3 regions of the Brenneria tiliae genome follow, and region 2 is predicted to be linked to each of the others. Evidence: predicted binding sites of a transcription regulator. Region 2 holds the regulator's gene; each other region holds the start of a gene.
What was found. Region 2 encodes Fur, which represses iron uptake genes when iron is present. Its sites were predicted from a motif close to ATAATAATGAGAACNACTATCAA; they were not measured.
Positions count from the first base shown of each region.

Region 1: the regulator Fur is predicted to act here: its motif matches at 1,493-1,515, upstream of MFP24_RS16660 (TonB-dependent siderophore receptor).
Region 3: the regulator Fur is predicted to act here: its motif matches at 2,079-2,101, upstream of MFP24_RS07880 (siderophore-interacting protein).

Region 1 is NZ_JAKPCB010000100.1:318,808-321,988, reverse strand. It holds gene MFP24_RS16660 (TonB-dependent siderophore receptor) at 1-1,330, opposite strand, end outside; gene MFP24_RS16655 (helix-turn-helix transcriptional regulator) at 1,636-2,622, shown strand; gene MFP24_RS16650 (MmgE/PrpD family protein) at 2,741-3,181, shown strand, end outside.
Region 2 is NZ_JAKPCB010000095.1:36,135-39,315, reverse strand. It holds gene glnS (glutamine--tRNA ligase) at 1-1,555, shown strand, start outside; gene fur (ferric iron uptake transcriptional regulator) at 1,646-2,095, opposite strand; gene fldA (flavodoxin FldA) at 2,426-2,953, opposite strand.
Region 3 is NZ_JAKPCB010000094.1:20-3,200, reverse strand. It holds gene MFP24_RS07885 (condensation domain-containing protein) at 1-709, shown strand, start outside; gene MFP24_RS07880 (siderophore-interacting protein) at 1,181-2,017, opposite strand; gene MFP24_RS07875 (FAD-dependent oxidoreductase) at 2,388-3,122, shown strand.

The DNA.
Region 1 (3,181 bases), on a different contig from region 2:
CCGACGCCAGACGGGCGGATGTCTTGTCGCTGCGCCCGGCGCTGCTCAGCGAACCGATGCTGCCGGCTTCGGTGGTGGTCTGCGTATTCGACACCGGATCCTTCATTTTCTGCTCGTTCCACTCTACGCCGATGGTCGCCACCTGATCGAACAGAGCATTAAACGGAATATTGACTTCATTATGCGCGGTGAAACTATCCAGTTTGATGGTGCTAAAAGCATTAGGTGAAGAGAAAATCCCCTCCGTACCGCCCGCCAATCCTTCCAGAATACGGGTATTGTGGGTACGTTCATATTGCAGATATGACATCGAACTGACGCCGCTGTCCCAATAGCCGCGGTGCGTGACGGCAAAGTTCTGCCGGTACATGCGATTGGTCTCTTTGCCGTAATTGCTGAGGACATTGGCATTGCTATTGGTATTTTGACTATCGCCCGCATAGATATTGCCCTGACGGCTGACGCCCGCTTCAAACTCCAGCGACTGCTGTTTGGTGATATCCCAGCGCAGCAGGCCGTTAATATCTTTATTACGCACCCCTTCCCGACCGGCGGGCAGAGAATTGATCTGGTTGCCGGTACGCTCGGACTGATGCCCTTCATTAATATCTCTGGCGTCGGCCTGCGTTTTATTCAGATTGCCGTACAAACGAAAGCTCAGATTATCGGTCAGGCCGCCCATCAGGCTGAAATCGGTGCGTTTGGTGGCGCCTTCCGACTTATGCTGCGGCGCGTTCAGATAGGTATTCCAACTGCCGTGCAGCTCCTGCGTCGGCTGTTTGGTGATAATGTTCACCACCCCGCCCGCCGCGCCGTTGCCGTAGCGCGCCGCCGCCGGGCCGCGCAGCACTTCGATGCGCTCCACCATATCGGCCGGCACCCAGTTGGTGTCGCCGCGGCTATCGCGCTCGCCGCGCCAGCCATAGCGCACCGCATTGCGGCTGGAAACCGGTTTGCCGTCCACCAGAATCAGCGTATTTTCCGGCCCCATGCCGCGAATATCGATCTGGCGATTGTTCCCGCGCTGTCCGCTGGTGGAGTTCCCGGTAAGGTTCACCCCCGGCATGGTGCGGATCAGTTCCGACAGATCGTTGGCCGGCGGGCGCTTGGCGATATCTTCCGCGGTGATCACCGACACGCCCGGCGCCTGACGGGTCTGCTCGGCGGCGGTGACCACGATGGTATCGGAGGAGTCAGCGGCGGCATCCGGCGAAGTCTGCCGGGTAGAGGCCGTATCGGCCGCTGGGGTCTCGGCCCAGCTCAGGAAAGGCGTAGTCGCACAACTCAGTCCGATAAGGGTCGCCAGATAGTGGCGTGGTGGTAGTCTCATGATTAAAATCGCCCTGTAGAATCGTAATTTGAAAGACGCTGATGCGGACGCAGCTGTGACAGGCTTTATTTATCGCCGTAAAACCGGCTCCATACTTTGTGGAGACAAGCCTGTGATATCACCAGCGGTTATCGCCCGCGCGTCGCCGGCCGCCAACGAAAAATGCTATTGAGAAGTATTTGCATTACCAATTCGGCGCGGTCATTGTTACATTTGTTTTTCAGGGCCGGGTTTGTGCAAACAGCAAATTGTTTTGCAAAAACGGCAAAATGACCGGCGATAACCGGACAAGGTAAGAGGGGATCATGCAAAATCAGCTGCCATCGTCAAAATCGATCTATAAGAACCATATCGTGCAGCAGTCCAGCCTGGTCACCAATGACTATCAACTGCTGGGATCGAGGCTGATTGACGATACGCCGGTGCTGTTCGGCAGCTTTAACGTTATCCAACTGAACCGCGATCTGATTCTGCACACGGCCGATGTGATCAACCTGCACAATATGAAAACGCAGAGTATGCTGAACGGGGCGATAAAGTTGGCTATCGTGGTAAACGGCATCGCGCATATCAGCTACGATGAAAAGCCGCTGCATCTGGGAAAGCATCAGCCCGCATCGCTGATTTCACTAACCGAACCCACACGGTTCAGCCGCAGCGGCAAACGCGACGAATACGAACGCACCGTGTCGCTCACCTTTAGCCGGGAATGGCTGTACGGCAATCTGCTGGACAGCGTCAGCGACTGGCAGGCTATTTATGATTTCACGCAAACCCATCTCGCCACCCATTTATGGATCCCGTCGCGTCAGGCGCTGGCCATCGCCTGGCAGATTCTGAACGCCGGCCCCTGCCATACCCCGCTGCAACGGCTGTATCTGGAAACCCAGTGTATGTTGCTGATTATCGAAGCGTTCGGCTCGCTCACCAGCCAGGCGCAGCGGGACAAAACCGCCCCCGGCGTGACCTTGCGCAATCATCAGCGGGTCCATCAGATCCGCGATATGCTGGAAAGCGGCGCCGCCGACCACCTCTCCATGGCTGAAATCGCCAAAAGCGTCAGCATGAGCGAAAGTACCCTACAGCGTCATTTTCGCCAGACGTTCAATATCACCGTGTTTGAATACCTGCGTAACTGCCGTTTACAGCGCGCGATGCTGGCGCTGCAAAAAGATGGGATAGGCATCGCGCAGGCGGCCAGCATCGCCGGTTATAACAGCCCGGCCAACTTCGCCACCGCGCTGCGCCGCGCCTTCGGCGTCACGCCGGGGCAGGTGAAGGATCGTTTCTGATACGCGCCATTACGCCCTTAATAGCCGAAAAGCATGATTCATTACGTTTGGCTATTAATCATCCGTCGGCCGGGCGCAGTAGATTAAGGTATCTTCCACTGCTGATTTTGCGCCATTTATGACTAACGTTGCCGATTTAACCGCTACCCTCGCCGATTACGTTACCCACAGTTCGCCAGACCGGGCGGCCGTTGACGCCGCGCGTCAGGGCGTCACCGATTTTGTCGCCGCCGCCCTGCCCATTACCCAGGGCGCTATCGCCGACAGCGGGCTTTATCCGTTAAAACAGGTATTTAGCGGCGCCGACAGCCTGACGAACAGTCTGATTCTGGGGTACGCCGGCCATGCGCTGGACTTTGATGACTATCAACCGGCGTTTCGCGGCCATTCTGGCACCGTGATCCTGCCGGCCCTGTTCGCGCTGGCCGCGGAAAACCCCGCCATAACCGAAGAGGCGTTTCTCACCGCCTACGTTATCGGTGTGGAGGCCGCAGGACGCATCGGCCTGGCCAGCGGCTCGCGCCACTATAGCCTTGGCTATCACAGCACCGCCACGCTG
Region 2 (3,181 bases):
GCCTAACGGCTATCTGCATATCGGGCATGCGAAATCTATCTGTCTCAACTTCGGTATCGCCCGCGACTATAACGGGCAATGCAACCTGCGTTTTGACGATACCAACCCGGTAAAAGAAGATATTGAATACGTTGAGTCGATCAAACGCGACGTTAACTGGCTGGGTTTCTCATGGAGCGGCGACGTACGCTATTCCTCCGATTATTTCGATCAGCTGCATCAGTATGCGGTGGAGCTTATCAGCAAGGGGCTGGCGTACGTCGATGAACTGACGCCGGAGCAGATCCGCGAATACCGCGGTTCGCTGACGTCGCCGGGCAAAAACAGCCCCTTCCGCGATCGCAGCGTGCAGGAAAACCTGGAGCTGTTCGAAAAAATGCGTAACGGCGGCTTTGCCGAGGGAACCGCCTGTTTGCGCGCCAAGATTGATATGGCGTCGTCGTTTATCGTGATGCGTGACCCGGTGCTGTATCGGATCAAGTTCGCCGAACACCACCAGACCGGCAACAAGTGGTGCATCTACCCGATGTATGATTTTACCCACTGCATTTCCGATGCGCTGGAAGGGGTGACGCACTCGCTGTGTACGCTGGAATTCCAGGATAACCGCCGCCTGTATGACTGGGTGCTGGATAACATCACCATACCTTGCCATCCGCGGCAGTATGAATTCTCCCGCCTTAACCTTGAATACGCCATTATGTCCAAGCGTAAGCTGAACCAGCTGGTTACGGAAAAGATTGTTGAAGGGTGGGACGATCCGCGTATGCCGACCATTTCCGGTTTGCGTCGCCGTGGCTACAGCGCCGCGTCTATCCGCGAGTTTTGTTACCGTATCGGGGTCACCAAACAGGATAACAACGTTGAAATGGCGGCGCTGGAGTCCTGTATCCGCGACGACCTTAACGCCAATGCGCCGCGCGCCATGGCGGTGCTGGATCCGGTGAAGGTGGTGATTGAGAACCTTCCTGCGGATCATGAAGAGCTGGTTACCATGCCGAACCATCCGAATAAGCCGGAAATGGGCTCCCGCCAGGTGGCGTTCAGCCGAGAAGTGTATATCGATCGCGCGGATTTCCGCGAAGAGGCCAATAAGCAGTATAAGCGTCTGGTGCTGGGCAAGGAAGTTCGCCTGCGCAACGCCTATGTGATCAAAGCGGAGCGCATCGATAAAGACGAGCAGGGGGTTATCACCACCATCTATTGCAGCTACGATGCGGATACCTTAAGTAAGGATCCGGCCGATGGGCGCAAGGTCAAAGGCGTTATTCACTGGGTGTCGGTGGCGCATGGCCTGCCGGCGGAATTCCGGCTGTACGATCGGCTGTTCAGCGTGGCCAACCCCGGGGCGGCGGATGATTTCCTGTCAACCATCAATCCCGAGTCGCTGCAGGTGACCCGTGGTTTTGTCGAGGCGAGCCTGGCGCAGGCGGAAGCGGAAAAAGCGTATCAGTTTGAACGGGAAGGCTATTTCTGCGCCGACCGGGTTTATTCCACTCCGCAGCATCTGGTGTTTAACCGTACGGTGGGCCTGCGGGATACCTGGGTGGGATAATTGCTGGGGCGTCTACAGGATAAAAAAATAAAACCGCCTCGGCGGTTTTATTTGTTAAAAATCGCACCTGCGATTTTTTATGCGGTTGATTTATCTTTTTTCATCGTGCAGGGTTTCGTCTTCACGGCAATCCCCTTCACTGCAATGGCCATACAGATACAAGCTGTGGTTGGTCAGTTTTATGCTGTGTCTTTCCGCGATTTCACGTTGCCGCGCTTCGATATACTCGTCACGGAATTCAATCACTCTGCCACAATCCAGGCAAATCAGATGGTCATGATGATGTTGCTGGGTCAGTTCGAAAACCGACTTGCCGCCTTCAAAATTATGGCGGGTGACGATACCAGCATCATCAAACTGATTCAGTACGCGGTAGACGGTCGCCAAACCAATCTCTTCGCCCATATCAATCAGTTTTTTATATAAATCTTCCGCACTGACGTGATGGCACTCCGGGTCCTGCAATACTTCCAGAATTTTCAGTCTCGGAAGTGTGACTTTCAGGCCGGCCTTCTTTAATGCGATATTATTGTCAGTCATGCGGGTTTAGTCCTGTTGCTTACTTAATCAATGGGGGCTATCTAGCCTATGGCATCGGTCGGCTCAAAAAATGTAATAGCGTCTCAATTATAGAACCGTGCATTCAAAATGGAAACCATGGAATGTTAACAAGGTTATTCCCACACACAATACAGAGGTAGCACGCAATGCATTGTTGGCAAATGAGGAAAACGATGGTGAACATACATAACCGATGTGGGTATTGTACAGAATTGTGGCCGGAAGTTAAAAAAATGTATCAATCTTAATGAAAGGTTTTTTCTATTGATTTGGCTCTGACGAGGGAGTTGTCAGAGCCAAGGCGTGGTGTTAAGCCAGCAGCTCTGGCAAATTCAGCTCTTCGCTAATCTGTTTTACCCAGGCGGTGACGCGCTCGGCGGTCAGTTCAGGCTGACGATCTTCGTCGATAGCCAGGCCGATGAAATGCTTGTCATCCGCCAGACCTTTGGACGCTTCAAAGTAATAGCCTTCCGTCGGCCAATGTCCGATGATGGTCGCGCCGTGCGGTTCGATGATATCGCGGATGGTGCCCATGGCATCACAGAAGTATTCCGCATAGTCTTCCTGATCGCCGCAGCCAAACAGGGCAACCAGTTTGCCGCTAAAGTCGATATCTTCCAGCGTAGGGAAAAAGTCATCCCAGTCGCATTGGGCTTCACCGTAATACCAGGTGGGGATACCCAGCAATAGAATATCGAAAGCTTCAAGGTCTTCTTTACTGCTTTTGGCGATGTCATGAACTTCAGCAACGTCGGTTCCCAGCTGCTGTTGGATCGTCTTGGCAATGTTTTCGGTATTGCCGGTATCACTGCCAAAGAAAATTCCTATCAGTGCCATGAATTAAATAACCTCTTGATTCTTAATGGTATGGTGCCGTTTTTCACCCACTTATCGCCTAATAATAACAGACACTACCGGCATGAGAAACTCGTATCGGTAAGGAGACGTAAATTGTGGCGGGTAATTTTTAGCTGAAATTCCGGGGCTCAAAAAAATTTGTATTTATAGAATGTTATGAATTCGTTCACAGAATAGAAAACAAACTACGACAAGAGCCGTACCGGG
Region 3 (3,181 bases), on a different contig from region 2:
TATCGAACAGGTGAAGAACAATATCAACCACTCCCTGCCTTACACCGACGTTCCCATCGACCTGGTTGAAGAAGCGTTGGCGGACGGGGATGGCCCGGACGGCCGGCATATATTCGAAGTATTTATCCAGTTGCACGCCAAGAACAAACTGAACGGCAGCTTTACCTTGCATGACGGGAGCCGCGTCTCTTTCAGACAGGTGGATCCGCAAAAGAGCGAATCGCTGCTGGGCCTGCAGTTCGAGGTGATGGAAGAGATTCTCGCCGGCGAGACGTCGATACGCGTGCTGATGAGCTACCGCTCGCAACACTATGATGCCGCAAGGGTCGATCTGATCGTCGCCACCCTCACCAAGGCGTTTGCCCGGCTGGCGGAAGAGGGGGCGGCTCAGCTGCCGCTGGAGTCGCTGCTACCGCCGCCGCATACGGAGAACCCCGCGAGTCCGGTTGCGGCGCAGGAGACCATGACGCCGGTCTGGGATAAAGCGCGTCTGCGCGAGCTGCTGTTGCCGCTGCTCGACGCCGACGGCGAGGATATCGGCGATGACGAAAACCTGCTCGAATACGGTCTGGATTCGGTGCGCATTATGTCGTTGATCGCCCACTGGCGCAGTGAAGGGTACGAGGTCGATTTTATCTCGCTGATGAAAAATCCCACTATTAACGGCTGGCGGCTATTGCTGGCCGAAGGTCAGGATAATCTGGTATAGGCGGTGGGCGGGGTAGGGGCTCCCCAGAAATTTGGGGAAGGAATTTCTATAAGCGCAGTGAGGGTTTCGTGCGCACTAACCTCAGTCGTTTTCTGTGACCGTCGCAGCACGCGCCCGACACGGGGCGGCTCAGTCGCCGCCGCCCCGTGGCCCCGGGCTTTTCGCGAAATCGCGTCGCTACGCGATGCCTTCGGCGTTCGTGACCGCTGGTCGGGCCGCCATTGACGCGCTCCCGGCGCGGCACTGGCTTTCGCGGCGTCCGTGCCGCTCACCCGGCGGTCACGCCCACCTCAGCGCGATTTTTTACGCGAAGGAAAACCTTTAAAAAACCACATCCTGCTATCTAAGACGATTTATCAAACCCGCCTACTGCCGTCGGGATTACCGGGTGCATTTTACCTCGGGAATGACTATATCGGAGCGGGTTTATCAGCAATCTCTAGCGCCCCGCTGGCGGGGCGCCTTTGGCGCTTACTCCTGACTATCCATAATTTCATGCCGCAGATCGTGATAACGCTCTTCATCATAGCCGTGGCGCCAGTAGGGAATGGCGTAGATCCGCTGACGGTCGTAGCCCTTTTCCCGGCGGATATAACGACGCAGCGCTTTGATTATCCGGTCTTCGCCGCCAATCCAGAAAGTGACGTCCTGAGCGGGTAACGCCCAGGAGGTAAAGGTATCCACCAGCCTGTCCGTCAGGGAGATATCTCCCGTCAGCCAGACGACCTCCACGCCTTCCGGTTTGCGCAGATCCAGCGTATCGCTTTCGTTATCCACGCGAATAACGACTTTGCCCTGCGCATCGGGCGCCAGTTTCTCCAGCAGGGCGGCGATCGCCGGCAGCGAGGTGGGATCGCCGGCCATAAAATAGTGCTTCGCTTCCGGCAGCATCGGGTCGGGGCCGCCGGGATTGGAGATGCCAATCCAGTCGCCGGGCCGCGCCCGCCGGGCAAAATTCAATGCCGGACCTGCGACGCCGTCGTGCAAGGCAAATTCAATATCAATTTCGCGTTGCGCCAGGCGGATGGCGCGCACCGAGTAGGTTCTGATAAACGGCGGCACCTCATTCTCCCGCCACTGCGGCCCCTGCGGGGTAAGGGTGGGTAGTGCGGGCTTCAGCTCTCCCTCGCGGGGCAACAGAATTTTCAGATGCCAGCCTTCGCACTCCGGCGGGTAGTCGTGCAGATTCTCGCCGCTGAAGGTTATGCGGCGCAGACCGGGCGAAATGTCGTTAATCTCTTTAACCTGCACCAGCCGCGGGGGCGCCGGGCGGTACGTCGTCTTGGGGGCTTCGTTGGGTGTGGACATCGTTCTTCTCCCTCAGGAAAGATGGTTTTTTGTCCGTTGAGTGTATCAGCTATCTTTTTTAATATTAATTATTATCATTATCATATGGGAGCTGCGCTAAATTTTTTAGCTTGGAAAACAATTAAGCAACAATATCGTTACATAACCGCGACGGCGGAAAATATAATATTATTCTTCTTTATAAGATTAATTAACCTAACTTATTTATTGCTGTAATGATTAAAATTTTTTTATTTTATATTTATTGCTCGATACTGGACTATTTGGTTGATGTAAATTATATGCCGCATCTATCACATTTATTATTTAATAAGTCAATTATAACCATGGCGCCCATAAGTTAATTATAACCATAGAGGCAAATCATATTATGAAAAAAACAGCCAAGTACAGCGCATGGTGTATCGGTTTATGTTTATTGTCGCCGCTAAGTATCGCCGAACAGGTAATCGACGCCGATGTCGTTATCGTCGGCGGCGGACTCAGCGGTCTTGCCGCGGCGGTAACCGCTCAGGAAAATGGCGCCAAAACCATCGTTCTGGAGAAGATGGCCATCATCGGCGGGGCGGGAAACTACCCTGAGGGATCGCTGGGAATCGGCACGCGAATTCAAAAAAAAGAAGGAATTAATATTACTCCGGAGAAAGTTTTTGAACGCGTCATGGAGTTCCATCACTGGCGCGTCAATGCGCCGGTTATTCGCACGCTGCTTAATCACTCTGGTGAAACCATTAACTGGCTTGAAGATATCGGCGTTCAGTTTAAAGGGATCAAGACAACCTTTCCTGCAGAAAAATCTCTTTATACATGGCATATTTATCAAGGCTCGGGATCTGCCGCCATCAAGGTATTAGCGACTAATTTTAAACAGAAAGGCGGGGAGATATTTACCAAAACCCCGGCGGAAAAACTATTATTTGACGAGCAGGGCGCAATCAAAGGCGTCGCCGCTAAAAATTCCGCCGGGGAAACGATAATCGTTAACGCCGGCAATGTCGTCCTTTCCACCGGCGGATTTGCCAGTAATAAAGAGATGCTGGCTAAATATGTTCCGGACCTGAGAGATCCCCTCAAAATCTATCCTCCTGATAAATTTCCTCAATAATAACAGGGATTGCCGCCATCAGAGCCAGCAAGGTCTCGCGCTCTGTTTCCGGCATCCCT